DNA from 2 places in the Exiguobacterium sp. FSL W8-0210 genome. Region 1 is predicted to be linked to the other one. Evidence: riboswitches for the same ligand, from Rfam matches in the RefSeq annotation. Region 1 holds a riboswitch; the other holds the start of a gene.

Region 1 (14,884 bases):
TATTATCCTTGAGCGATTTGTAAGCCCCTTTTGCGACTTCGTCCCACGCTCCCCAAACCGCATCGATGCTTCCTTTCGGATATTTCGCGAGAATCGCATTCATCTTCGTTGCAATATCCCCTTGGACATCTTGGAAGTTTGTCGGTCCAACCGTCTCAAGCGTTTTGATCTTACCGTCTGCTTCGTACGTCTTATAGATTTCCTGACGACGATCGAGCGGGGCAAAACCTGGTCCGAACCAAAGTTTGATGACACGGACCGGCTTTTTGTCCGTCACCTTCGTCACTTCATCAAGCGATAGCTTCGCGAGTTGATGATCGTTTTGGAATGTTTCCGTCACACCTTTTAACGCCGTTCCTTTTTTCTTCGTGACCGTATCGAACGTCACGACCTTCAGCCCTTTGTCGACCGCTGGTTTAATCATGTCATAGGCGTAGTCTTCCTTACCATGCGAGATGATGAGCCCATCATAATCTTGCTGAATCGCTTGCGCGACAAGCTCCTTGAACTTGACGTCGTTACCTTCCGAAATGAACGTGCTGACTTTAAAGCCAAGCGCTTCGCCTTCACTTCGTGCGCCATCAAGGAATTGTTTCGTATGATCATCCGATGCTAGGTTGCGGATGACGGCGATCTTGACGTCCGATTGAACCCCTTTTGGTACATCCTTGACGACCTTCGTCGTCGTGGCTTCTCCATTCGCACAAGCCGCTAGTAACAGTGCCGGTGCTAGGACGGCGTAAGCTAGTTTCTTCATGACATATCTCCTTATCCGAGGGGTTGAAGCCCTGTTAATTGTTCAATCGTTTCTTCATTCGGTTGCGTGATGACACCAAGTTCGGTGATGATGCCCGTGATGAATGTGTGTGGTGTGACATCAAACGCCGGATTGAAGACAGCGACGCCTTCCGGTGCTGTCGCGACACCTTGGACAGTCGTCACTTCTTGCGGATCACGTTCTTCGATTTCGATCGCGTCTCCGGAAACGAGCGAGAAGTCGAACGTCGAGAGCGGTGCTGCGACGTAAAACGGAATACCAAAAGCTTGCGCGAGCAATGCCAATTGGAACGTCCCAATTTTATTCGCGGTATCTCCGTTTCGTGTAATGCGGTCGGCACCGACGATGATCGCATCGATCTGTTTTTCTTTCAGCGTATGGGCGACCATGTTGTCCGTAATTAACGTGACATCGATGCCGGCACGTTGTAGCTCCCATGTCGTCAGTCGTGCTCCCTGCAGTAATGGTCGCGTCTCACTCGCAAAAACAGATAATTCAATGCCGCGTTCTTTTGCGATATAGAACGGCGCAAGTGCTGTTCCATAAGCAGCGGTCGCAATCGATCCAGCATTACAGATCGTTAGGATCCGGTTGCCTGACTGGAACAATTCCAGTGCATGAATCCCGATTTGACGTGACGTCTGCGCATCCTGGTCGTATAAGGCAATCGTCCGCTGCTCGAGCCGTTCGCGGATCTCTTCTACCGACGTCCCGTCTTGAATGATTGGATTCAATTGATCAAGGACATTTCGTAAGTTAACAGCCGTCGGTCGTGTCGCGAGTAACGTCGCTGATGTCTCAAGCAAAATCTGCTTATAGATCGACAGTTCTGCTTCAAACCGGTACGCCTCTTGAACGAGTACGAATCCGCCAAATAAACTGATCGCAGGCGCCCCTCGGACGCGCAGTTGTTTAATCGCTTCGACCGCTTGTGCAAGATCGGTAATGACTTCATAGTGTTCTTCCTGCGGTAGACGTGTCTGATCGAGAATCGTCAAGACACGGTCTTCATAACGAATACTTTGAACGAATGTACTCATCGGCTAAGTTCCTCCGTTACGTCGAAGTTTCGTAAATCATCAAATGTCCGGCACTCGGTCCGACGTTTGATTAACGCCGATCCTAAACGTAAAGCATGTTGTTTTCGTTCTAGTCGTTCCGTCATAGAACTAATCGTTTCTAAATCAGCGACCGGTGCGAGTCCGATCGTCCGACGAATCAGTTCGCAACCGGCAAAGCCGAGTGCATCCTGTAGAATCGTGCTCAGTACATCGTCGACGAGTCCCGATGTCCGGAATGGTTCGACGGCTTCGCGTTCCCATAAGGCGCGGAACGTCGAAGCGAACGTCAGCCAGAACGTATCGATGTCGCGAATCCGGGCATCACGAAGTGCTGAATAATCCGGGTATGCTGCAAAGAATAAGTGGGCGATGAACTGTCCGACATCGAATCCGAATGGACCATAAAAGGCGAATTCTGGATCGATGACTTTCGTTTCCGTTGCCGAAGCAAAGATGCTTCCTGTATGTAGATCGCCGTGTAGCAACGCATCTCCTTTTGTGATGAAAAGCGCTTCGAGTTTTGCGACTTCGCGTTTCAACTCATCGTCCGCCCACAGACGTGCCACCTCTTCTTCAAGCCCGGCTTCAATCTCGTTCGTCTCCGCGTCATGGAACGGATCCGTGAAGATTAATTTTTCCGTGATGTCGCACAAGTCCGGATTGTAGTACGTTCGGGCGACACGTTTTTTTTCAACCGGACCAAGCGCAAAGTCCGATGTATGGAATAAAGTCCGAGCGAGATAAGAACCAATATGTTCCGCAAGCAACGGATACTGTTCACCTGCGAGTAAACCGCTTCGAACGATTGTCAGATGTGAAAGATCTTCCATGACCGTATACGCCTCGTCGTGACTAGCATGAAAGACACGCGGTACGAACGGCACGGCATGCCGGGCGAATTCACGGAGTGCGGATTGCTCGATCCACGCCCGCTCGAGTGATAGTGGCCAGCTCTCACCGACGACTTTCGCGTACGGGAGTGCTTGTTTTAGAATCAAGCGATGTTCGCCTTCTCGAATCCGAAAGACGAGGTTGAGGTTCCCGTCGCCAATCTCTTCTGCTTCGACGGCTCCATCGCCGATCAGTCCTAATGTCCGAACACGATCAATCGCGTCCTGTTCTGTGAATGCTTTATATGTCATCTCAGTTTCCCCCTATGTGATACACGAAAAAGCGCCTCTTTTCGTCATCGAAAAGAGGCGCAGGAAAGTCACTGCGTCCTCTTATCTCTCAGACGAAACGTCTGTTGGATGTAGCACCGTGCCAAGTGGTCGGTTGCTGCGGCGTCATCGGGCCAATTCCCTCTGCCAACTCGCGATAAGAGTCGTATGTAGTTGTCGTGTGTGATATTGATTTGAATCTTACGCAATCGACTTCCTCGCTGTCAAATCGAAATCAAGCAGAAACGGACATCATTTTTAAGTCATCTATAGAAAGAGTATTTTCAAAAAAATAAATTTTCTAAAAAAGTTTGACAAGTCACGATTCTCATGTAAAAATTGCAATTAGATTTCACAATTTCATCCAATTCTTATCAAGAGCAGACGGAGGGACAAGCCCTACGATGTCGCAGCAACCGACCTTTTGGCACGGTGCTAATTCTTGCAGCTACTAAGCTGACAGATAAGAGTCCACGTTCGAATCATTCATGGTCTCTTGTCGCTGACGAGAGACCATTTTTTTGTTGAAGGAGGAAAGACATGGCTTATATCACTGCTACTTATCAATTGACTGCCCGTGATCGACTCGAGCAACGCGCTGAACAACTCGCGCTTGGTCTGACAGTCGGTTCTTGGACGGAACTGAATCATCTCGAACAACAACAACTCGCCTCGTTCAAAGGGGAAGTCGTACATACCGAAGAGCGCGATGGTAAAGGCTATATCACGATTCGTTACCCGGAACACAATGTATCGCGCGACTTTTCTGCGATTCTGACGACCGTCTTCGGGAAACTCTCACTCGACGGTGAAATCAAATTAACGGAATTGCTACTACCCGATACATTTACGTCGGACTTTCCAGGTGCGAAATTCGGGATCGAAGGGGTCCGTTCCTTGATCGGTGTCGAAGATCGCCCATTATTAATGAGCATCTTCAAAGGAGTCATCGGACGCGATTTATCGTTCCTTCGTGATCAACTCGAAGGACAACTCGCTGGTGGGATTGATCTCGTCAAAGACGATGAGATCCTATACGACAATCCGTTGACACCGACGATTGACCGGGCACGGATCGGACGTGAGGTCATCGATGCTCACTTCCAACGGACCGGTAAACGTGCGTTATATGCGATCACACTCAGTGGTCCCGTCTTTACGCTCAAGGATCAAGCCAAGCGATTGATTGATGCTGGAGCGACTGCTTTCTTGCTGAATACCTTCACATACGGACTCGACGTCTTACGCGAACTGGCGAGTGATCCGGAAATCAACGTTCCGATCTTCAATCATCCGGCATATAGCGGTGCGTTGATTGCTAGCCCGAATCACGGAGTCGCAGCTCCTGTCTTACTCGGCACTTTACCGCGTGCTGCTGGAGCAGACTTGACGCTATTCCCGTCTCCTTACGGCAATGTCGCTTTGCCAAAGGATGTCGCTCGTGGTATCGCGGTCGAAGCGACCCGTCTTGGTCAGACGAAATCGATCTTCCCGGTTCCTTCAGCCGGTATTCATCCTGGACTCGTCGCTCAACTCGTACGGGACTTCGGGATCGATTCCGTCATCAACGCTGGCGGCGGCGTACATGGTCATCCGCAAGGTGCTGCGGCTGGTGTCATCGCTTTCCGTCAGGCACTCGATGCGGCACTCGCAAATGAATCCCTATCGACGGCAGCATCGCGTCATGAAGAATTACGAATCGCCCTCGACGCTTGGGGGATCAAGTCATGACCGTACGGATTCTTTGTGACTTCGACGGTACTGTGACGACGCAAGATAACATCATCGCACTCATGCAGGCATTTGCGCCAGCGAGTGACTTCGAACCGTTGAAACACGGCGTACTCGACCGGACGTTATCGATTCAGAGTGGTGTCGGGCAAATGTTCGCACTTCTGCCGTCTGACGGAAAAACAGCCTATCTTGACTTTTTGTTGGAGCGTGCGGTCATTCGCGACGGATTTTCGGAGTTACTGCAGTACAGTCGTCGTCAAGGCATCGATTTTTCGATCGTCAGCGGTGGAATGGACTTTTTCGTCGAACCAATCTTAGCGCCATTCCTCGACCAAGAACAGATTTACTGTAACGTCGCCGATTTCAGTGGTCCATTCGTCCATATCGATTGGCCAAACGCCTGCGATGCCCATTGCACGAACGGGTGCGGCTGTTGTAAAACGTCCGTTGCCCGGACACTACGTAAAGACGGTGACGTCATCATCGTCATCGGTGACTCGGTGACGGACTTCGAACTCGCAAAACAAGCGGATCGTGTCTATGCCCGTGATTATCTGATCACGTTGTGTGAAGAGAATGATATCGCCTATACACCTTTTGAGACGTTCCACGATATCGTTCATGATTTAACACGAGCGGAGGTGACAACATGACATTCATGCGACGGTATGAAGAGCTACGCGCCATCAAACAAGAGCTTGCGGCGCGCGATTGGTTCCCTGGTACGAGTGGTAACCTCGCCATTCGGACGTCTGCTATTCCGATTGAATTTCTTGTGACAGCAAGCGGGAAAGATAAGCGACAGACGACTCCTGACGACTTCGTTCATGTCGATGCGACCGGTCAATTGATCGGTGAGCAATCCGGGCGTCCTTCCGCTGAGACATTACTCCATGTCAAAGTGTTCAATCGAACGGACGCCGGTTGTTCCCTGCATGTCCATACGATTGCGAACAATGTGATTTCGGAACTCTATGGCGATCAAGGCAGTATCACCTTTTCCGGTCAAGAAATCATCAAGGCACTCGGACACTGGGAAGAGGATGCGACGGTCACGGTACCGATCATTCCGAATCATGCGGACATTCCGACGCTTGCCGCTGCTTTTGCACCTCATGTCACAGCAGACAGTGGTGCTGTCCTGATCCGCAATCACGGGATCACGGTCTGGGCACCGACCGCCTTTGAAGCAAAGAAACACCTCGAAGCCTTCGAGTTTTTATTCAATTACACGTTGACGTTGCAATCATGCCGTCAATCCACTCATTAAAAGGAGGAATCATCTCATGGCAACAGTCTTATTCCAAGAAACAAACACACGGTATACGGATCAAACGGAAGTCGCTGACTTCCTCGCGTCACGCGGCGTTCTTTACGAACAGTGGGACGTTTCGAAACTTCCAGCGCCTCTCGTTGAAAACTTCACACTGACGGATGCAGACAAACAAACGATTCTCGATACGTTCGCTCCAGAAATCAAAGACGTATCAGAACGTCGTGGGTATCAGACAGCTGACATCATCTCACTTTCGGATACGACACCGAACCTTGATGAGTTGCTCGTCAACTTCCAGAAAGAACATCACCATACGGATGATGAAGTTCGTTTCATCGTCAGCGGTCATGGCGTCTTCGCGATCAAAGACGAAGAAGTCGGCTACTATAACATCGAACTCAATCCTGGTGATTTGATTTCCGTTCCTGTTAACACACGCCACTACTTTACGCTTCAAGACGATCGTAAAGTCGTTGCTGTTCGGATCTTCGTCACGACAGACGGCTGGGTTCCGATTTATGAAAACGAGACGTCAACGGTCTCTTAAGAACGATATAATCGCTGATTTCCTTTATGTGAAGGAAATCAGCGCTTTTCTTATCGCACAAACATATCACTACATTGACACGTAACCGATATAATGAAGGAAAAGCGATGAGGAAGTGAGCGTATGCATATTCGTCCCGTAACGGAACACGACTTACCAGCGATTCTCGCCATCTATAACGAAGGCATCGAAGATCGAATCGCAACGCTTGAGACCGACCAAAAGGACTTATCCTTCATGACCCAGTGGTATGCAGAACGCACCGATCGATATGCCGGATATGTCGCTGAAGATGACACAGGTGTCCTCGGCTTCATTTCCCTCGATCCGTATAATCCGCGTCCTGTCTACGCATCCGTCGGTGAGATTTCGGTTTATATCACCCGGACTCATCGTGGACAAGGGATTGGCACACGTTTGCTTGAAACGGCTGAGCAACACGCCCGTGATCATCAGATGCATAAACTCATTCTCTTCACCTTCCCATTCAATAAAATCGGACAAAAACTCTATATCCGCTCTGGATTCCGGATCGTCGGAACGTTTAAGGAGCAAGGACAGTTGAACGGTGAATATGTCGACGTCATGGCGATGGAGAAACGCTTGCGATAGGATTCATTGAATGCCAGACGGGGAATAGTCAATCCGAGTCATTGAGAGAGGATGAACCTAATGGATATTCAACAAATTCGTAATGCAACACTCGTTGTCACGTATGCCAATCAAGTCTTACTAATTGATCCGTTCCTCGGCGAAAAAAGCAGCTTGCCTCCCTTCGGTCAAACACCAAATGCCGTCGCCAATCCACTCGTCGACTTACCGGTCGATGTCAACACACTGCTCGATCCTGACGCCATCTTCGTCACGCATCTGCATGCCGATCATTTCGATGATGCTGCTAAACAACTTCTACCCAAGCATTTGCCACTCTATGCGCAGCAAGAAGAAGACGCCCAGCACATCCGAGAAGCCGGCTTCACGAACGTCTCTTCCTTCGATTCTGGTGTAACGATCGGTGATATCCAGGTCCATCGAACAGGTGGACAGCATGGTGTCGGTGAAATCGGCGAACGGATGGGACGTGTGTCTGGGCTCGTCCTCACCCATCCGGACGAACCAACACTTTATATCGCCGGTGATACGATTTGGTGCGACGAGGTCGCGCATGCAATCGAACAACATACACCCGATATCATCGTCGTCAACAGTGGCGCCGCCCAGTTCTTGACCGGAGAGCCGATTACGATGTCACAGCGTGATCTCCTTGCCGTACACGAAGCGGCGGCGGAAGCGACGATCATCGTCTCGCACCTCGAGTCCGTCAACCACTGTCTCTTGCGACGTGATATGATTGCTGACTTTTTAGCCGCCTTCCACCTTTCTGCCCATTTCCTGATTCCAGAGGATGGCGAAACGATGTCATTTTAAGAACAGTAACCTTCACTAAAAAGAAGTCCTGCTTTTCGAGTAACAATCGAAAGCAGGACTTCTTTTTGTTATGGAATGACAAGACCTAACAAGCGAGCAAAGGCGACTGCTTGCTCTTCCGTAATGACAGCGCCTGGTAAAAATCGCGGATCGATCGTAATACCAGAGAGTTCCGTCTGCCGGAGGTCAAGACCTTTTAACGGTGTTTCAATCCATTGACTATCCGTAAGCCGGACCGCTTCGAGTTTCCAATGGGTCGGCTTCACTTCGAAGAACTGTGCTTCTTTCATCGTCGTTTCGCTCCAGTGTTGATGACGGACCGTACTGCGAATGAACTGTACGTAATCCGCAAGCCCTTCCTGAATCGTTAAATGGTCCAGCGTACAATCTTCGAACTGAACACCCGTCATCCGGCATCCGGCGAAGGACACACGGTGAAAACGAGTTTCTTGGAAGTGACATCCGGTTAAGTCGCATTGCTCAAAACGAATATCTTCGAACGAACCACGGTCAAAGGTAAGATTCGCGAACGAGACATTTTGAAAACACACTTGATAGGCATCGATGCGTTCTGTCAGTTCACTCGGCATCGACTCTTTCTCATAACGCGCTCCTTTCAGATACGGGTCATCGATTTCGACTTGATCGAACGTCTCTGACTGAAGTGTCTTCGGTAATTCTGGTAAACGGATAACGGTCTCTTTCAATGAAGGTTCCCCCTTTTTTCTCTCCCTTAGTGTACCAAACTCTTTTTATATGAGGAGAAATCGTTCGAATTCCTCTTTTTTCAACAGTTTTTATTTTGAGACACTTTGAGACCATGCTATAGTCAAGGAAAATCAAATAAGAACATACGTTCTTTTATGTAAAGGAGTGATTCAGATGTTTCCTTCCGTCGTTTTACCACAAGATAAACGTATTTTTTGCGTCGACAGTGTGTCCTTCTACGCCAGCTGTGAATGCCAGTATCGCAATCTCCCACCCTTGACGACACGCCTAGCGGTCGTCTCCGATTTAAAACAAAGCGGGTCCGTTATTCTCGCTGCCACCCCTGCCTTAAAAGCACTTGGAATCAAGACAGCCGGTCGATTATATGAAATCGAGCAATTGCCATACGCTGTTCGTCGTACGATTCGACTTGTCGAACCACGTATGCTCGCTTATATGAAGACGTCGATTCGTGTCCTGGATGTCCTGCACCAATTCGCCCCACCTGAAGCCATCCGCGTCTATTCAATTGACGAAAGCTTCATTAACATGACCGGAACCGATCGCCTATTTGGTTCCGACCTGCAAGCTGCCCTCAAAATTAAAGAAGCAATCCTGAAACAGACCGGCATCCACGTCCGCATCGGGATTGGTCCAAATAACGTCATCGCGAAACTGACGCTTGATTTAATCGGGAAAAAAGAAGGCATCGCGCGATGTGGATATGCTGATGTCGCACGACGTCTTCATGATTTTCCGATTCGAAAGATGTGGGGAGTTGGACATCGCATGGAACAACATCTGCAGATGTTGGGGATTGAAACGATCGGTGATCTTGCCATGCGCCCCGTTGAAGAGTTACACGAACGCTTCGGTGTCATCGGTGCCGAACTGTGGCATCACGCTTGGGGACTCGACGCGTCACCGACACTGCTTCCCCCACGTCATCTGTTCGAGAAAGCTCCTCAACGGACGATTGGACACGGTGTGACCTTAATGCAGGACTATTATCAGTTCGAACGCATCCGGAATGTGCTCAATGAACTGGTACAGGATGTTGCCGCACGTTGTCGCTTTTCGAATCAAGTCGGCTGGACCGTTCACATCGGTGTCCGTTATTCTCGAAACGTCGTCCGAAGTGGTTTCTCCCGTCAAGTACGGTTGCCTTATCCGACATCCGATGAACGCATCATTTTGCGTCACGTCTTACAATTATTCGAACCGAATTGGCTCGATGGGGAACCTGTTCGATTTTTATCCGTCGCAGTGGGGCATTTGACTGCCGATCAAGGCATTTTACAGTTGTCTTTGTTCGAGGATAATGCGCGGCTCTGGAAACGGCGACGGTTATTAAAAGCAATGGATGTCGTCAACATTCGCTACGGAAAAGGAACGATTCGCCTCGCTGTCTCGTTTCTTGATACGAGTGTCGCCAAACGTCGCCTTCGTTTTGTCGGCGGTCATCCGGGAGGTGATCGTCATGACAGCGTATCGTGATCGGGGAAATTTAAAATGGATTCCTTTTCTCATGCCAGAACATTTGCAATTGCTGCGGGAATACTATGTCCAGATGCATCAGCTCGACTTGCCTGAAATTGATGAACAGCTACAAGAATCATGGCACTTTCTGCTCCAAGAAGCTTTAATAGAAGGAAACGAACTTGAAATCACGTATTATAAGGAAAGTAGCTACGTGACGGTCGTCGGTTTCGTCGAACGACTAGAACCCGAACGTTCCGTTCTCTTTCTGCGCGGACGTGAAGTCATTGAAATTCCCTTCACACGAATCGTCCGGATCGAAAACGGGTAAGCTCTCATACAGATGGATGCTTTAAATCGTGCCCGGAAAGAAGGAATAGTCATGTTGGATTGGTTTACTTCCCTCCCCGTCGTCGTGCAAGCATTGCTTGCCGGAATGATGACTTGGGGGTTAACCGCACTTGGTGCGGCACTCGTTTTCGTCTTTACGACGATTGAAAAACGCGTCATGAACATGATGCTCGGTTTTGCTGCCGGCGTCATGATTGCCGCGTCGTTTTGGTCGTTGCTTGCTCCTGCGATCGAGTTCACAGAGCAAGATGGTGGAATCGCTTGGATTCCTGCCGCCATCGGTTTTCTCGCTGGTGGATTTTTCGTTCGTCTACTCGACTTCGTCACACCGCATTTGCACTTATCTGCATCACTCGAAACAGCGGAAGGTCCTTCGACAGGACTCAAGAAAACGACGTTATTATTTCTTGCGATCACGTTGCATAATATTCCCGAAGGTCTTGCGATTGGTGTCGCTTTTGGTGCCGCCGCCTTGAACATGGACGGGGCGACCGTCGCCGGTGCCTTGACGCTTGCACTCGGTATCGGGATTCAAAACATGCCGGAGGGGGCTGCCCTGTCGATTCCATTACGTGGCGAAGGCATGTCGCGTCGGCGCGCCTTCCATTACGGTCAATTGTCAGCAATCGTTGAACCGATTGCCGCGATGGTCGGAGCAGCTGCCGTCTTCTTCGTTCAACCGCTTCTACCGTATGCGTTATCGTTTGCTGCCGGAGCGATGATTTTCGTCGTCGTCGAAGAATTGATTCCGGAATCACAAGCAGAGAACGGATCCGATTTAGCAACACTTGGTCTGATGGTCGGTTTTACGGTCATGATGATTCTTGACGTCGCTTTAGGATGAGCCCGTTTCAAAACGAGTAGTGGACGATATCGTCTCCTGCTCGTTTTTCTATTTATAAATTTAGGCATATTCTAATAAAACCGTCCGATTTGAAGTTTTTCTGACCTTGTGTCTTAACAGAAAGATTTCCCTTTCCTTCATGCTGTTTTAGTATGAATGGAAATGATCGAATTTCCTGATCTATTCGATGACATCTAAATCCATCTATTATCTTATTCAAACAAATTTAAATCGGACAACGCGTCTTACACGTCCGATCGTCTCTCAGACCTGCGCCCGATATTCCAATTAGTTCTATCTCACAAGAATAAAACATGATATGTTTTTAACTAGCACATCATATAGAAGGAGATTATCATGACAATCATTGAACTTTTAAAAGCGCTCTTACTTGGTTTCGTCGAAGGGATGACGGAATTTGCACCAGTCTCTTCCACAGGTCACATGATCATCGTCGATGACATGTGGTTGCAAACTACCGATTTTCTCGGTAAATATTCGGCGAACACCTTTAAAATCGTCATTCAGCTCGGATCGATTCTTGCGGTCGTCGTCGTCTTTTGGAAACGCCTCTTCAGCTTGATCGGTTTGTATAAGATTGAAGGCGAACATGACGCATCAGGGACACACAAGTTAAAGCTACGTCACGTCTTGATCGGTCTTCTACCAGCAGCTGTTCTCGGATTGTTATTCGAAGATTTCATCGATGAGAACCTCTTCTCGATTGAAACGGTCATCATCGGTCTTGCTGTCGGTGCCCTCTTGATGATCGCAGCTGATAAATTCGGACCAAAGGAACCAAAAACGACATCGCTTGATCAGATTACATATCGCCAAGCAGCACTCGTCGGTCTGTTCCAATGTATTTCCCTTTGGCCTGGCTTCTCCCGTTCTGGTTCAACGATTTCCGGAGGGGTCTTCCTCGGGATGAATCACCGGACGGCAGCTGACTTTACGTTCATCATGGCTGTACCGATCATGTTCGGTGCTAGTTTCCTTTCGCTCGTTAAGAACTGGGATAACATTCAACCGAACCACTTCGCATTCTATGCTGTCGGTTTCGTTGCGTCGTTCGTGTTTGCCCTCTTATCGATTCGCTTCTTCTTGAAGCTGATCAACAAGATCAAACTCGTTCCGTTCGCCATCTACCGTCTTGTCTTAGCGGCTATCTTAGCTGTCATCGTCTACATGTAAGTTCAAACCGTTAGCTATTTTAGCTGACGGTTTTTCATTTTTTTGAAACTAATTCAGTCGCTTAAGGGTATATAGGGATGAGACATAATTAAAGGAGTGAATGCCACATGGCACGCAGAAGTCGGAGTAGATCAAAACTCCCATTAATCATCGGAGTCGTTATTGTTGCCGTGATTGCCTTTTTAGCAATCGGACAATACAATAGCCTCGTCAATGTAGAAGAAGATGTATCGAATAAATGGTCGCAAGTCGACAACCAAATCAAGCGTCGTGCGGATTTAATTCCGAACCTCGTTGAAACCGTTAAAGGTGTCGCGGGTCAAGAAGAAAAAGTCTACGGTAAAGTCGCAGAAGCCCAAGCTGGTCTTGCACGTGCTGCGTCAACCGAGCAACGCATTGAAGCTGACCAACAAGTCACGTCTTCGCTTCGCGGATTGATTGCCTTGCAGACGACTTATCCAGAACTAAAATCAAGCGAACGGTTCCAATCCTTGATGGACACGCTGGAAGGAACAGAAAATCGTCTCGGGATCGCCCGCAAGGATTACAATGATGCTGTAACCCTCTACAACAAAAAACGTCGGAGTTTCCCAACGACACTCTACGCATCCGCCTTCGGATTCGAGAAAAAACCATATTACGAGATTTCAGACAGCGACCGGGAAAATCCGACCGTCGACTTTAACAGTGATTCGAAATGATTCGGCGGTGGACGCGACTTCTATTGAGCGCGTTCCTCGTCTTCTTCCTCTTCGTTCCAACAGCTAGTGCCGTTTCAGAACGAACGGGAGCAGCCTTCTTCATTCAGGATGATGCTCAGCTGCTCACCCCTTCGGAAGAAGCCGAACTCGCGCAACTCGGTCAGGAACTCGAACAATATACGACGGCACAAGTCGTTCTCAAGACGGTTCCCGATTTAAAGGGACAGGATTTAAGCTCTTACGCCAATGAAACGTTCCGGCGCCAAGGCATCGGTCAAGAAGGAAAAGACAATGGTGTTCTTGTCGTCGTCGCTCCGAACGAAAAGGATCGCCAATTCCGGATCGAGGTCGGTTATAAACTCGAAGGGATTTTGACAGACATCACAGCCGGACGTATTCTCGATCAGTATGCGGTTCCTTACAAGGAAAACGGTGAGTATGGAAAAGCAGCATCCGAAACATATAAAGCGGTCGTCAGTGTCATTTCAAAGGACCAGTCGCTTGAGTCACAGGATCCTCCGAAAACACAAAATGACGACGGACTTCCGCTTTGGACGAAGATTCTGATTGGTGCTGGATTACTGATCTTATTGTTCCTCGATATGAAGTTCACCGGTGGTATGTTCTTCTTCGCGATTTTGAACATCTTCTCCGCGATCATGCGTGGCGGCGGTGGAAATGGTGGCAGTCGTGGTGGTGGCGGAAGTTCCGGCGGTGGTGGTGCCGAACGGTAGAAAAGGAGTCGTTTTTTCATGAGGATCATCTTAGGGTATTACCTCCTCCTGACACTCATCGGATTTGTCTCGATGTGGCAGGATAAACATCGAGCGCAACAACATGCTTACCGAACACCCGAAGCGACACTATTGACGATTGCTTTCCTCGGTGGTGCGCTCGGTTCTTGGATCGGTATGTACACAGTTCGGCACAAGACACGGAAAGCGAAGTTCCAATGGCTCGTTCCAATAGCCGCTGTCTTGCATCTCACTTTCTGGTTTGTTTACACTTCACAATGAAAGAATGTGACCGATAGAGGAGAGAACGTACGGAATTGTGTCCGTCGTTCCCTTCTCTTTTTTGTATGAGGTCAATGATTATGAAGAACAGGTTTAATTCTTTTTCTCTTAGGGTAAAGAATTTAACCAATTTAATAAATACATTTTTTTTGATGTACTGAGAGGTGGACATCCCTTTATGTGGCATCCTTGCGCCGAATGTACGACATCAATCCGTTTTGTTGAAGCGGGAGCACTCCATATTCAATCACCAACGCCAGAAATCTATTCCTATCAATCGTTCGAACAGCTCGAACAGCTACTGACATCGCTCTTACGTGTAGCGGATTATCCGGTGTCGTGTCGCGCCACACAATCGCGTTACGTGACAGCACCCATCCTAGCTTCAGAACTTCTAGAGCAACTGAAGCATCGGTTTGCGATTGATTTCATCCAGCATGGGGTCATGACGAGTCATTTACAGCCGATTTATGATATCCAGCGCAACGTGCTCGTCGCGAACGAAGCCTTATTGCGAGCAGCAGATGATAACACGCCTATCTCGCCTGGTGTCTTGTTTTCGACGGCCTCGAAGATGGGACTTCATTCCCGTCTTGATCAGCGGGCG
Region 2 (14,884 bases), 2.4 Mb from region 1:
GACCGCCGTGACGGTCTGTACGTCAGTTGAACCGAACGCATCGACAAGGTGTGCGATGCCAAGGATTTTTCCTGATTTATCGACGGCACGGAGACGGTCGAAGACGGTATCCGTTTTAACGCCGGTCGTGTTCCAGACCATGTTCGAATGAATGCCGTGATCTTCCGGGCGAGCACCGGTGAACATCGAACTGAAGCAGACGACGGTCCGGGCGGGGTAGACAGTCTCCATATTCGTATATTCCGTTCCTTCCTGACGCAATCGTTCGAGGAACGGTGTGTTTGCTGCCATGTAGCGATCTTTACGCATCCCATCGACAATCAGAACGTACACTTTTTCTGAAGTCGGAAGTGTCGCATCCGTCGTTAATGCTTCTGGCAACTTCGGTTTCCAGTCGAACAGGTAGTGATGCAGAATCCATGCAAAGACGAATAGACCAATTGGGAACCAGACGAATGTCATGTCGAGTGTCGACGCGTCATTTGCCGTCCACCAGTACATGAGCAACAGAGCAACCTTAGGCAGTTGCTCCTGCGCGTTACCACTTGTCGAATCACTATTCTTCAGAACGAGTTTCCAAAAGCGCGTAAAGTTCGTCCAGCGCGTTCCAATCCGGAGATGATAATAGATCGTCCCCCAGAAAAAAATCGTAAAGAAGAAATAGAGACCTGCGCCATAGGCGAACAAAGGTAAATAATCTGCATTCGTACCCCGAAGGAACAGCCAAACGATGACCGGAATCCAAAGGTAATTTCGTAAAAATAACGGAAAATCATAACGCCACAGCAAGATGAATAAAGGAAGCGTCACGATGAAACCAAGACCAGCTTCTGTGAGTGGCATCTGCGTCCATAAGGCGTACGTCAAGAAGACGCCGATCGTAAAAATGGGTGTGAAGGGTTTTCCTTCATTGAGTAAGTTCCAGGCGCGTGCTGCGACTTTTTCAAAGCGAGAAGCACTTTTCATCGTCTTCCTCCTTTCCAATCAGTGTATTTGAGCTGACGAACCAACAACCGAAACGTAGCCGGATGCCGAATGAGAACGTACAGCGGGATAAGAAAAGCAAAGGCATATTTAAAGAAGTGCGTCATCAAGGCAACGTCGTACGCATGAGCAACACCGGCTTGCCGTAACACCGTACCCATCGCGAGTTCGTACGTACCGAGTCCACCCGGCGTGAACTGAATCACACCAGACAGGACACCGGCACTCATCGCGATCAATGTCGTCGGGAAGGACACATCGACACCAGCTCCGTGCAAGAGGAGGAAGACGGCGAGTGCCTCAACGGCCCAAGCGAGCGTTCCGAACAGAACGAGCGATGGGAGATGCGGGACATGTCGGCGTAACACGAGCAATAACGCGGTCGCAAGGAGCGCGACGAGCAAGACGATCGGATGAAACAACCAACCGATCAAAATGAAGGTACACAGAACGATCAAGTCAATACTTCGTTGTAAGACGAAGATCGCGCTCGTCTGCTTCCATGGACTTCCGACGGCTCTCGCCGTCACGAGTCGGATCATCTCTCCCAGTTTGACTGGTGAGAGGTGATTGATCGTCAGTCCGAGATACAGGCTCGACAGGTATACAGCGGTCGGTGCACGTTTTGCATCGGCGCGGCGCCAGGCGACCGCCCGTAAATAAAAGGCGGTCGCATACGTCAAGGTCGCAAGGATCGTCCAGGGACTCTTAAATAAAGCTTCAATGTACCGATACGAGACCGGTAACTCCAAGAAAAAACGGAGCAGTAAAAAGATGACAAGCCCGGTAAGCGTCAGATACAGAAACGTTCGAATCAGCGGTTTTGATGCCACGCGATCACCTGCTCCAGTCCAACATCAATTTCGATTGACGGTTGGTAACCGAAGGCTTTCTGTGCTGCCGTCGTATCACTCCATGTCATCGTCACGTCTCCGCGTCGTGCAGTTTGAGTCTTCACAGGCACATCAAACCGTTGACCGATCCGTTCAGCTAGCGTACGGACGGAGACCGGCTGATTCGCGCCGAGGTTATACGTCCCGACTGCACGAGCCAGCAACGCCTGTTCCATTCCGCGGGTGATATCATCGATATATGTGAAGTCACGGATTGGATCACCGAAGACGGTGAGTGTCTCTCCGCGTAATGCCTGTTCAATGAAGCGAAACAGCGCCATATCGGGACGACCCGATGGACCATAGACCGTAAAGAAGCGAAACAGCGTCACGTTTACATCATATAAATGAGCATAAGCATGGCAAAAGCTTTCGGCACTATACTTCGCTGCTGCATAAGGACTGGCGACATGTCCCGTTGCCTGTTCCTCTTTCAGTGGACCTGTCTGCTCCCCATAAACGGAAGAAGAAGACGCGAAAAAGACATGTGGCATGCCATGTCTTTTTGCGGCTTCTAACAAGGTCACCGTCATATCGATGTCCTCACGAATATAGTGATGCGGTTCTTCGAGCGAGCGCGGAACACCAGGAAGTGCTGCGAGATGAAAGACAGCGTCGAACGACGTCTCCATCCAGGCGTCGAGATCGTGATGAACGTCACCCGTCGTAACGGTAACACCGGCACGTCTTAGTTCATCTGCTCGTTCTTCTTTTAACTGGACATCATAGTAGTCCGTGAAAGCATCAAGGACATGGACGGTATGGTGCTGCTGGAGCCGGAGGGCGAGGGCGGCGCCAATGAAGCCGGCACCTCCTGTGATTCCGATATTCATCTTATCCCTCCGTTTCCATTTCCTTCTTAGTTAAGTGATTCGAGTGCGTCTGTGATCCGTTCACCTGTCGTTTCAGCCTTGATGTCACCTTTTTCGACGAGTGCGAACCATTCGTTTGCGTCTTTTGCGACTTGTGCTGCTTTGTCCTTGCCGAGACGATTCTCAAGCGTCGGTTTCATCGCAACGACGAACATGTTCGCTTCCATTGCTTCGGCACGTGCTGTATCGACGTCTTTCTTCTCAATCGCTTCTTGTGCCTCTTCATGATACCCGTCGACTTTTTCCGTCAACGCTTTTGCGAACAACCCTTCGATTTCTTTGTAAGAGACATCAGCTGGTTTTGTTTTCGAGAAATCATAACGCTCTTTCAGCGTTTTGACAGCTTCTTCGTCTCCGCCTGCTAATGATTCTTCAATCGCAAGGAGGAAACCATATCCTTCCGCTTGCTCCATTTGTAATTCTTTTTCGTCCGTACCGGCTTTTGCGCCATCCTCGATTTTTTGTGCGTAGCCGAGGGCAGCTAAATAGAAGGAACGATAAATCGATTTATCCGTTACTTGTTTTGCAACATTGAAGTCACCGATTTCTTTCGCGTCGATGGCTTCTTGCTGAGCTGTAAGACCTGATGTGATCGCTTGAGCGATGGCGTCTTCGTTTTTAAAGCCGTAGCTCGCGTCACGTTTTTCAGCTGTCGGAATGAAGACGGTCTTCGCCATCGCTTCCACGTCCTTGAGTGCTTCCGTTGCAGCTTCCGGTTTACCAGCTACGAGTGCTTCTTCAGCTTTTGCTTGTGTTGCTTTTTGTAATTTATAGAAATACGATTGTAGACCTTTATCCACGAGTTGACGCGCGATGTTCTCATCGAGGTCCTTCGCTTCCACACCTGCTAAAGCAGACTGGATGACTTGTTCGATTTCTGGTGCTGTCGTCTCGACACCACCTTTGAGTTTCGATTCATAACTTGTCGTGACCATCTTCCAATCGATCGCTTGTCCTTCTTTTGCTTTGTCGAGTTCTGTTTTGATTGAGCTGAAGATCGTCAATTCATCTGTCAGTGTCGTTGCAGCAATCCCCGCATCTGCTGATTTTGTTTCGGTCGACTGTTCCGTTTTCTCTTTTTTCGGTGCAGTCGTATCCGTTTCATTCGAACCGCAGGCAGCCAAGATACCGGCTACCATGAAGATCGAAGCTACTTTTAAACGTTTTTTCATAATCGTGATTCCCCCAGAAGAATTAATAAGACGTTTTCCGTCATGTAGTCGTTTTCACAAATCTAACTATAGCGAGAATAATTCTCATTGTCAATTGAACTTTAAAGAAAAAAACGGCTTTGGAGCAGGGCTCCAAAGCCGTTTTAAAATGAGAAATTAGAACTGTTCGTACAGTTTTGTCAAATACGTGTAGACTTCGTCTGATGCTTGGAACATCATGACAGAATGTCCGAAGATGGCAGCTGGATTGAAGCCGTGATCAAGATCGATCGTTGATGCGATCGTGACATCACGGTCGCTGTCGAGAACGACGCGGAAGTATTTGAATTCTTGGTTGAAGTCGTTGATGGCGTTCAGAATCGGGAGATCCTCGACACCATCTGGTACGTGTGTCACCGTACGAGCGAACAATTCGACATCTGTCGTCGTCTTACTGAAGACGATCATCATCATCGGTTCTGCTCCAGCAGGTGTTTTTTCTTGTGTCATGAAGAAGACGTGTGTCTCATTCTCACGTGCTTCCATTGGAATGCCTTTTTCAACGAGGAAAGCTTGGAATGCTTCCAAGTGTTGTTGCTGTTGTGGCGCGATTCCTTGTTCGTTTGTTTCGGGTTGACGATCTTGGTGAATCGGTGTCACTTTATTGTTCTCGTTTGATTCGTTCGAGTTACGTTCCTGGTCCATTGCAAAATCCCCCTTTATATACTATAAATTCAGTTTCAAGCATTTCAGAAGGAATTGCAACTAATGTCCGTTAAGATAGGAAGAAAATACAAAAGAGTAGAGATATGTCATGTTTGTGAATCTGCGAGCAACTGACTTGAAAATACATACCTAACAGGGTATATTAAGTGGCAGATAGAAAATCGAGGAGGAATCATCAGATGAAAACGATCATCGTAGGCGGCGTCGCTGGTGGCGCTACGGCAGCAGCACGACTGCGTCGGATTGACGAAACGGCAGAAATCATTTTGCTTGAACGGGGAAAAGAGATTTCGTTCGCGAACTGTGGACTGCCTTACTATATCGGAGATGTCATCAAAGATCGCAATAAATTACTCGTCCAGACGCCAGAAGGCATGCATGCACGGTTTAATTTAGATGTCCGCAATTTGTCGGAAGCGATTCGGATTAACCGTGAAGCGAAGACGGTCACGATCCGCAATGTTGAAACGGGTGAAGAATACGATGAATCGTACGATCATCTGATTCTTTCTCCAGGTGCAAAACCGATTCGTCCAAACATTCCAGGACTCGATGACGCAACAAACGTCTTTACGTTACGGAACATCCCGGATACGGACCGGATGCGGGAATACGTCGATACGACGCGTCCAGAGCAAGCAGTTGTCATCGGTGGAGGATTCATCGGTCTCGAAATGGCAGAAAACCTCGTCGAACGTGGGGCGCACGTCACCCTCGTCGAGATGGCGGATCAAGTCATGGCTCCGGTCGACCCGGAAATGGCAGCAATCGTTCATGAACATCTGCGTGCGAAAGGCGTCGAGTTGATTCTAGAAGATGGCGTCGCTCGTTTTGAAGAGGCAGGTCGCCGCGTCGTCCTGACAAGCGGACGCGTGATCGAAACCGAGATGAACATCCTATCAATCGGTGTCGCACCGGAGAGTACGCTCGCAGCAGATGCTGGTTTAACACTTGGCATCAAACAGACGATTCAAGTCGACGATCAACTGCGGACATCCGATCCGTCGATCTTTGCGATCGGTGATGCGATCGAAGTTAAGGATTTTATCACGAAGGAAGCGACACATGTGCCGCTCGCATGGCCTGCGAACCGTCAAGGGCGTCTCGTTGCCGACATCATTGCCGGACGCGATGTCCGGTACAGTGGAACGCTCGGTACAGCAGTAGCGAAAGTCTTCGATTTGACAGTCGCTTCTACCGGTAACAACGAAAAACGATTGCGTCAGCTCGGTATGCGTTATGAAGCGATTCACCTCCATCCGGGATCCCATGCGGGTTACTATCCAGGGGCGAGTCCGATTTCGATGAAGCTGTTATTTGATCCGATCGAAGGAACGATCTACGGAGCGCAGGCAATCGGCATGACAGGTGTCGAGAAACGAATCGATGTCCTCGCGACAGCGATTAAAGGTGGATTGACAGTGCTTGATCTACCAGATCTTGAACTATCATATGCACCGCCGTATAGTTCAGCAAAAGATCCGGTCAATATGGCAGGATATATTGCGTCGAACATCGTGCTTGGTGACAGTGCGAACGTTCATTGGCACGAAATCGATAAAATCGTCGCAAACGGAGGTTTGTTACTCGATGTCCGTGAACCATCGGAAAACGAGTTAGGCGCGATTCCGGGATCGGTCAATATCTCGTTACCGACATTACGTGAGAAGTTGACTGATCTGCCGAAGGATCAAACGATCTATGTGACATGCCAAGTCGGATTACGTGGATATGTTGCGAGTCAACTGTTGCAACAACACGGTTATGATGTGAAAAACTTAAGCGGCGGATACAAAACATGGTCGGTCGTGCGTCGTGATCAAGAAGCACGAAGCCAAGCGAAGGAGGAGATTGCTGTGACGGTAACGAAACGTGAGCCAACAACGAAGACTGCACCAGAACAAGTGACGCTGCTCGATACGTGCGGCTTACAGTGCCCAGGTCCAATCTTAGAGCTGAAAACAAAAATTGATCAGATGACGGACGGCGAGCAAATTTTCGTCAAGGCGTCAGACCCAGGATTCTTGCCAGACGTTCAAGCATGGGCGAAAAAACTAGGTCACACAGTTCATTCAGCGGAGATGAATCAAGGTGTCGTCGAGGTCATGCTTGAAAAAGGGCAAGGAGAGACACCTGCTGCAGCGCCGGTTCAAGTCAATCCAGCAGATGATGCGACGATGGTCGTTTTCAGTGGTGATCTTGATAAAGCACTTGCCTCTTTCGTCATCGCACAAGGTGCACAAGCGATGGGGAAACAAGTGACGATGTTCTTTACGTTCTGGGGCTTGAACATCATTCGAAAACCAGACGCACCGGCAGTCGAAAAAGCCGGTATTGAACGGATGATGGGCATGATGATGCCGAAGCATGCCGGGGAGCTACCGCTCTCGAACATGAACATGGCAGGCGCCGGTCAAAAAATGATGAAAAAAGTCATGAAGGACAAACAAGTCGATGCGCTTGAAACGATGATGGCAAAAGCACAAGCTGCTGGTGTCCGGATGATCGCCTGCACGATGTCGATGGATATCATGGGCATCAAGAAAGAGGAATTACTGGATGGTATCGATTATGGTGGCGTCGCCAGTTACCTTGGTGCAACGGATGGTGCCAATCTGAATCTGTTCATCTAATCTAAAAACCTTTTTAAATGAACGTGTCAAACCTAACATCTGATGTGAGGTTTGACACGTTTTTTGTGGTATGAGGTATAGATGAGTTTGATTTTTCAAAAAAAATTGCGTATGATAATTCACATGTGAAAAAAGTTTACATCTAAAAAGAGAAACTATGTGGTGGAAGTGGAGGGAATCGGATGGAGAAGCAGGTAATGGATGTAGTCAGTAGAATTAGTGACATGTTATGGACAAACGTACTGATCATCTTACTCGTCGGATTAGGCATTTATTTTACATTCCGGATGCGGTTCGTTCAATTCCGGATGATACCGGAGATGTTACGTTTACTGTTCCAAGGAACGGATAAAGGCAAAGACGGTGTATCACCGTTCCAAGCATTCGCAATCAGTACGGCAGCTCGCGTCGGTACCGGTAACATCGCGGGTGTTGCGGCTGCAATCGCGCTCGGCGGTCCGGGAGCAGTCTTCTGGATGTGGTTAATTGCCTTGATTGGATCGGCGTCAGCATTCGTCGAGAGTACACTCGCGCAGATCTACAAGGTGCGGGACGATAAGGCATGGCGTGGGGGTCCTGCCTATTATATGGAAAAAGCACTCGGTCAACGTTGGTTAGGAATCTTATTTAGTATCTTGATTACGATCTCATTCGGATTTGTCTTCAATTCCGTTCAATCGAATACGATTTCGCTTTCTCTTCAAAATCAATATGGCTTTGATAAAACATGGATTACGGTCGGACTAGTCGTGCTGACGGCACTTGTCATCTTTGGTGGCGTCCGTAGTATCGCAACCGTCGCGTCGTTCCTCGTACCGATCATGGCCGGTGGTTATATTCTGATCGCACTCTACATCATGGCTACGAATCTTGAAGTACTGCCAAGTATTTTTAAATTGATCTTCCAAGAAGGTCTATTCGAATTCAAGACACTCGCAGGTGGTGCAGTAGGTGCAGCACTTTTGAACGGGATTCGTCGTGGTTTGTTCTCGAACGAAGCCGGTATGGGTTCAGCGCCGAACGCGGCGGCAACAGCGGAAGTCTCTCACCCGGTCAAACAAGGGTTGATTCAATCGTTTGCGGTCTTCGTTGATACGTTGATGGTCTGTTCGGCGACAGCGATGATCGTTCTCGTCAGTGGAGTGGCAACAAAGGATGCTAGTGGTCAACCGGTAGCTGGGATCGACTTAGCGCAAGGTGCGCTCGCATCACAAGTGGGATCACTCGCTACAGGATTCATGGTCGTCGCGATTTTCCTCTTTGCTTTTAGTTCTGTCGTCGGAAACTACTACTACGGTGAATCGAATATCAACTTCATCCGTGAAAATAAACAAGTCTTGATGGCGTATCGTGTACTCGTTCTCGTCATGATCGTCTTCGGTTCACTCGTTGAATCGGCGAACCTCGTGTGGGCGTTGGCAGATATCTTCATGGGACTGATGGCGATCGTTAACTTGTATGCGATCTTCCGTCTCTCGAAAATCGCGAAACTAGCGCTCGAAGATTATGTCGGGCAACGAAAAGCTGGAAAAGAGCCACGATTCTATACGGACTCGATTCCGAACTTGCCAGGGAAAGATACGCTTGAAGCATGGCAAGAATCAGAAAAAGACGAAAAAGCAATCTAAGGAAAAGGGAGTCAGAGAAATCTGGCTCTTTTTTTGTATAGAACGAATTTAAAAAGGGAATACAGAGTACAGAAGGGAGGGGGAGAATGGAAAACGTACATTTCGTCCGCGTCACAGATGCGGTCTGGGAGTCGTTCGGAAACGATCCCCACATCATCATGGATTGGATTTTATTCATTCATGAGACACAACCTGATCATGAACAATTGTTCGCCCTCGAACAGACGAACGCCATCTATCATTTGATGAATCAAATCGATATCTATATTGATCAAGACACACATTACAACCTGGGACGAGCGATCGTTGGCGAAGAGTTGATCGTCAATGAGGAGAAAGCGGCGATTGTCGGTATTCTGCCCTTGACACTCCTCATCATCTCGGCTGAGGTGATGCGGAATTTTGATCAACGGGCACTCGCTTCGATTCATGATGAAGCCGGAACACCGGGCGAATTCGAGGATATCTGGGAACAGTTTGCCGATTTACGTGCCTATTTTCAAAAGGCAGAAGAAGCGGAAGATACGATTTTGATTTATTATGTCTGATCAGCTTAAATCATAAAAAAAAGAGACCCGCTTCCAAGTCGTAGACTGGAAACGGGTCTCTCGTCGTTCAGATGAAGCAAGACGTCTTCACATGGAAGCCGTTCTTTTTTACGATAACCTTTAGATTAAAAATCGATTTCGTCTGGATCCGGTCCGAGGCGGACATCCGTTGCCAGACGATCAATTCTCTCAAGATCATCGGCATCGAGTTGGAAATCAAAGACGTCGAAGTTTTCTGCAATGCGTTCTGGTGTGACGGATTTTGGAAGAGCAACGATACCGTTGTCGAGGTGCCAGCGCAAGACGACTTGTGAAGGTGTCTTACCATGCTTCTCTGCGATTTCCTTGAAATCGTTGATTTCGAGGAATTTCCCTTGCATGAGTGGACTCCATGCTTCGACTTGGATGTTGTGATCTTGCAAGTATTCGTGCAGTTCGTGTTGCGGCAATTGTGGATGCAATTCGACTTGGTTGATCATTGGTGCCATCAAGCCCTCTTCTGCCAATGTATCGAGGTGATGTTCTTTGAAGTTCGAGACACCGATCGCTTTGATCTTGCCTGCTTCATACAGTTCAACCATTGCTTTCCACGCTTCGATATAGCCTTCGACCGGCCAGTGGATGAGATAAAGGTCAAGATAATCTGTTTCGAGACGTTCGAGCGATTCTGCGAATGCTTCCTTCGTCCGACCGGCACGAATATCATCGTTCCAGACTTTTGACGTTAAGAAGAGATCCTCACGTTTCACGCCGCTTTCCTTGATTCCTTTTGCGACACCGCGCTCGTTTTTGTAGACAGCAGCCGTATCGATATGACGATAACCGACACGTAATGCTTCAGCGACAGCAGCAGGTGCTTCTGTCTCTTCGTCTACTTGCCAGACACCGAATCCAATTTGGGGAATCGTAATACCGTTTGAAAGTTTTGCGTATTGCATGTGTTACTCCTCCTCATAAAACGTAGTTTAGATTTGCTCGTTTAGTTTAGCACGAACGAACGAAACCGTCCGTTTCCATGCTCATGGAGGAATAGAATGGGTTAAAATAAAAGAGAATTCATCACATCTGACCGTATGTCAGAAAGAGGGGGAGAAAGGATGGCTCAAAAGAATAAAAAGCTATCAAAGGGAGCTTGGCTTAGTATTAGTGCCTTGTTGGTCACGCAAGCAGTTAGCCTATTTTTCAGTGTACGAAAATCAGGACGTAACCCGTGGGTATGGGGAGGCGCGGGACTCGTTCAGTTTCCACTTCCAGCAATCGCGTATTTGATTTTAGAACGACAAGCGAAGCAGAAAAAATAACGAAACAGGTCCGATCATAGCGATCGGACCTGTCGTTTGTTAAGAAGAGATTTTTTCTTGTTGAGCAACTGATTTCTTTGGACGTGGGAAACCGAAGATGATGGCAATCGATCCACAGACGAAGAGCAGGAACGGATAGAACAGATACGGAATCAGTTCCGGTGAAGCCGTTTTCGTCAATTCTGCTGCAATCAAGAGTTGCGCCCCATACGGAATGATACCTTGAATCCCACAAGAGAAGATATCGAGAATACTCGCTGATTTCTTGCGATCGACTTCATACGTATCAGCGATTTCAGCTGCCAGTGGTCCAGCGACGAGAATCGAGATCGTATTGTTCGCCGTTGCGAGATTCGTCGCACTGACGAGTGCTGCCATACTGAATTCGGCACCGCGACGCTGAGAAATCTTGCGCGTCAACGTCTCTTTCAAGTAGACGATTCCACCGTTGAACGTGATCAAGCTGACGAGACCACCCATGAGGAGCGTCAAAATGGAGATTTCCGCCATGCCCATCATTCCTTTTGACATCGAGAGGACGAAGCCACTCAAGCCGAAACTACCATCAATCATACCGATGATGCCGGTGAGTAACGTACCACCAATTAAGACAAGAATGACATTGACGCCAAATAGTGCAAGGACGATGACAGCAAGATATGGAATCAACTTGTAGAATTCAAATGCTTTTGCTTCGACGACGTCACCAGAACCAGAAACGAATGCGAGTAGGATGACCGTCAAAATAGCAGCCGGTAGGACGATCATGAAGTTCGTCCGGAACTTATCGCGCATGTTCGTTTTTTGGGTACGGACGGCAGCAATCGTCGTATCCGAGATGAACGACAAGTTATCGCCGAACATCGATCCACCAACGACTGACGCTGCTGCGATCGCAACGTTGATGCCTGTCGCTTCATGAATACCGAAGGCGATCGGCGCGAGTGCAGCAATCGTTCCAGTCGATGTTCCCATTGCCATCGAGATGAAGGCAGCGATGATGAACAGACCACTCATCAGTAATGACGGAGGTAGGAACGTCAAAGCAGCATTGACGGTTGCATCGATGGCACCGATTGCTTCTGCCGTTCCAGAAAACGTACCGGCTAATAAGAAGATGAAGACCATGATCATGATATCAGGATTTCCGGCACCCGTTGCGATTCGTTCGACCGTTTGATTGATGGATCCTTTCGTCGTGATTGCAGCAAAGATCAAAGCGATCAATGCGGCGATAAGGATCGGAAATTTGTAAAAGTCGTCATAGAAGATCCCGGCTCCGATGAAGAGGACCAGGAATACGACGAGGGGAAGCAGTGCCCATTTGTTAGGCATGATCGTTTCATTCATTGTTGACACCTCGTTTCTCAAAGATACAAAAAAGACCCCTTCGCAAGAAAGAAGGAGGTCTTTATGAAATAAAGACGCTCTTCTTATCTCTCAAGCTTTCGCTTGCTGGATTTGGCACAGTACGAATCAAATCGTCCGCTGCCGAAACATCATTGGGCCAGTCCCTCCGTTTCTCGCGATAAAAAGAAGTCATTCAATTGTTTAAAACACGTTTCTTACCGTACCGCATTGAGTAACGCGTGTCAACTGTACTTTACTGAAGTGCTTGTTTTAACGTCTGGACGTTTTCTTCCATCAATTTAAAATAAGAGCTGTTTTGCTGTGCTTTCGTGACGGACTCTAGATTATGAATCGTCACGGATTCAGCTCCGATTTCTTTTTGAATGACACGTGCGACCTTAGGTGAGACCGTTTCTTCGAACGCGACGTATTTCAAATCATGCATCCGTGCTTCTTTCACTAAAGCAGCCAGTTGCTTTTGTGACGGTTCATCGGAAGGAGAAATTCCCGCGATCGGCAGTTGCGTGAAACCATATCGTTCTGCGAGGTAACCGTAAGCGGCATGCGTAACGAGAAGTTCTTTTTTCGATCCATCAGCGACGGCTTGTTTAAATTGTTCGTCCAATTCATCAGCTTGCTGATCGAACGTTTTTAAGTTTTTTTCGAACGTTGCTTTGTCTTTTGGTACTTCTTTTGATAGAGCGACTGTGATGGAACGTGCCATTGTTTTTGCGTTGGTAGGATCGAGCCAGACGTGTGGATCGTATTTTCCGTGGTCATGGCCTTCTTCTTCATGTGCAGGTTCATCCGTTGCGTGATCATCGTGCCCTTCTTCTTCGTGGGCATGTTCGTCTTCACTATGCCCCTCTTCTTCATGTGCATGGAGTGTAGCATCCGATTCTAGTAAGTTGACGTCCTTACTCGTCTCGACGAAGCGGACATCCGTGCCTTTTAGACTCTCCTGGATTTTTTTCGAATACGGCTCGAGCGTCGTACCGGTTAAGAGGAACAAGTCGCCCTTAGCAATCTCGGTGAGTTGTTTTGACGTCGGCTCGTAAGAGTGGGGGTCTGCTCCAGGTGGGACGATCATCTTGACGTTGACTTGATCCCCTCCGATTTCGCGGGCAATAGCAGCCGTCGCGAACGTTGATGCATAGACTTCTGTCTGGGTTTTATCTGAAGTCGATGAATCGGTATTCGAACCGCAAGCAGCGAGAACACTTGCACTTGCGAAAGCGACTGTTAAAGCGGGAATGATTTTTTTCATTATATGATACCTCCATTATTAAAACGTAACTATTCCGATTTGGACTTTCTCACTATAGCGGAACGCTGGTGAAGCGTCAAGTACGAATACCGAGACGTTCGACTTCTTTTAAAACGGGGTAGAAGGATAATAAAGTGAAGAAACTAGCACGTCTTTTGGAGGTGATCAAGTGAAACGTGAAACTGCATGGCTAATGGGGGGAGCTGCGTTATTGACGACGGCAGCAGCGGGAGCGAGTATCTGGAACAATTATGGTGCATTGCTTCGATGGACCGAACCCGCCTTGCCACTCACAGAAAAACAACTTGCACCGCGGACGCTCACCTACAAACAGGTGGGAAACCGCATCTTACAGCTCGATCTCTATTATCCACCGGGAGAAGGACCGTTTCCAGTTGCCATCTATGCACACGGTGGTGCATTCGTTCGTGGAGAGCGCGATGACATGTTCTGCTTTAGTCCAATCGTCGACCGTCTGCTTGAACTCGGAGTTGCCGTCTGTAGTATTGAGTATCGTTTGTTCGAAGAGGGCAGTTATTTTCCGGATAACCTCGAAGATGTACGGGATGCGTTATGTTTTTTGAATAAGGAAGCAGAGGGTCTTCGCATTCTAAGAGGACGGATGATGGTATGGGGAGACTCAGCCGGAGCCGCACTCATGCTGACGACGGCACTTGCCCCATCTGCTTTCGTTGGTGAGCGTGATGAGCGCCACATGCCATTGATCAGTGGTGTGATCGCTTTATATCCACCGACGAACTTTTTGTTGTTTAATTTCATTCAGACTTGGATTGCCCACATTAAGTTCTACAAGGGGGGACGAGAAGAATGGCGCAAGCTGATGACGCACGTCTCACCCGTCACGCACCTAACATCGGATGCCCCGCCCATCATGCTCTTGCACGGTAAAAAAGATCCAATCGTCCCATTTTCTCAAGCCTTGCATTTCGTTGAGAAGGGAGCAGATGTCGGAGCAGATGTTCGTTTGTTTTCCTTTCCGAATGGCACCCACTCACTTGCCAGTTTCGCTCAGACGGAAAATCCGTTAAAGATCGAGCGATTGCTTGAACGAATTGAACGTTTCACCTGTCAGGTACTACTGTTGCCACCACGACAACTTCCGAAAGGAAAACATGATACAATCAGTCATATTTCTTAAATGAGGGAGACAGAGACATGACTGAAATTTGTTTAGTGCGGCATGGTCAGACGGATTGGAACTTAAACGAACGGATTCAGGGAAGAGAAGATATCCCGTTGAATGCAACAGGAAGAAGACAAGCGGAACTCAGTGCCGCTTATCTATCGAATGAAAAGTGGGATGTCTTATTAGCAAGTCCCTTGTCGCGTGCCGTTGAGACAGCAGAAATCATCGGTCGTGCTGTTGGTTTAACGATTACAGCGACAGACGAGCGACTTGTCGAACGCGAATTCGGAGCTGCTTCCGGTGAACCGGTTGCGTCGATTTATGAAGCTGTTCAAGCGAACGATACGAAACGTGTTCCGGGTCTTGAAACGGAACAAGCGATTC

What was found. Region 1 has a riboswitch for S-adenosylmethionine ahead of mtnK (S-methyl-5-thioribose kinase). Riboswitches for the same ligand answer to the same signal wherever they lie in the genome.
Positions count from the first base shown of each region.
Region 2: linked by a shared signal. The riboswitch ahead of MKY22_RS15000 (Na+/H+ antiporter NhaC family protein) and the one ahead of mtnK (S-methyl-5-thioribose kinase) in region 1 are both predicted to bind S-adenosylmethionine.

Region 1 is NZ_JBBOUK010000001.1:436,220-451,103, reverse strand. Features, by position in the region: gene MKY22_RS02435 (sugar ABC transporter substrate-binding protein) at 1-757, opposite strand, end outside; gene mtnA (S-methyl-5-thioribose-1-phosphate isomerase) at 769-1,818, opposite strand; gene mtnK (S-methyl-5-thioribose kinase) at 1,815-2,981, opposite strand; SAM riboswitch class I at 3,060-3,163, opposite strand; SAM riboswitch class I at 3,368-3,469, shown strand; gene MKY22_RS02420 (2,3-diketo-5-methylthiopentyl-1-phosphate enolase) at 3,540-4,730, shown strand; gene MKY22_RS02415 (2-hydroxy-3-keto-5-methylthiopentenyl-1-phosphate phosphatase) at 4,727-5,386, shown strand; gene MKY22_RS02410 (methylthioribulose 1-phosphate dehydratase) at 5,383-6,003, shown strand; gene MKY22_RS02405 (1,2-dihydroxy-3-keto-5-methylthiopentene dioxygenase) at 6,020-6,556, shown strand; gene MKY22_RS02400 (arsinothricin resistance N-acetyltransferase ArsN1 family A) at 6,680-7,168, shown strand; gene MKY22_RS02395 (MBL fold metallo-hydrolase) at 7,229-7,984, shown strand; gene MKY22_RS02390 (pentapeptide repeat-containing protein) at 8,053-8,691, opposite strand; gene MKY22_RS02385 (Y-family DNA polymerase) at 8,867-10,189, shown strand; gene MKY22_RS02380 (YolD-like family protein) at 10,173-10,502, shown strand; gene MKY22_RS02375 (ZIP family metal transporter) at 10,554-11,366, shown strand; gene MKY22_RS02370 (undecaprenyl-diphosphate phosphatase) at 11,724-12,560, shown strand; gene MKY22_RS02365 (LemA family protein) at 12,668-13,261, shown strand; gene MKY22_RS02360 (TPM domain-containing protein) at 13,258-13,995, shown strand; gene MKY22_RS02355 (DUF1294 domain-containing protein) at 14,014-14,277, shown strand; gene MKY22_RS02350 (EAL domain-containing protein) at 14,456-14,884, shown strand, end outside.
Region 2 is NZ_JBBOUK010000001.1:2,878,710-2,893,593, reverse strand. Features, by position in the region: gene MKY22_RS15050 (alkaline phosphatase family protein) at 1-966, opposite strand, end outside; gene MKY22_RS15045 (lysylphosphatidylglycerol synthase transmembrane domain-containing protein) at 963-1,817, opposite strand; gene MKY22_RS15040 (NAD-dependent epimerase/dehydratase family protein) at 1,799-2,710, opposite strand; gene MKY22_RS15035 (hypothetical protein) at 2,737-3,921, opposite strand; gene MKY22_RS15030 (YbjN domain-containing protein) at 4,078-4,605, opposite strand; gene MKY22_RS15025 (CoA-disulfide reductase) at 4,806-7,259, shown strand; gene MKY22_RS15020 (alanine/glycine:cation symporter family protein) at 7,442-8,887, shown strand; gene MKY22_RS15015 (hypothetical protein) at 8,974-9,435, shown strand; gene MKY22_RS15010 (aldo/keto reductase) at 9,561-10,373, opposite strand; gene MKY22_RS15005 (hypothetical protein) at 10,533-10,736, shown strand; gene MKY22_RS15000 (Na+/H+ antiporter NhaC family protein) at 10,776-12,086, opposite strand; SAM riboswitch class I at 12,167-12,271, opposite strand; gene MKY22_RS14995 (metal ABC transporter solute-binding protein, Zn/Mn family) at 12,340-13,353, opposite strand; gene MKY22_RS14990 (alpha/beta hydrolase) at 13,523-14,512, shown strand; gene MKY22_RS14985 (histidine phosphatase family protein) at 14,530-14,884, shown strand, end outside.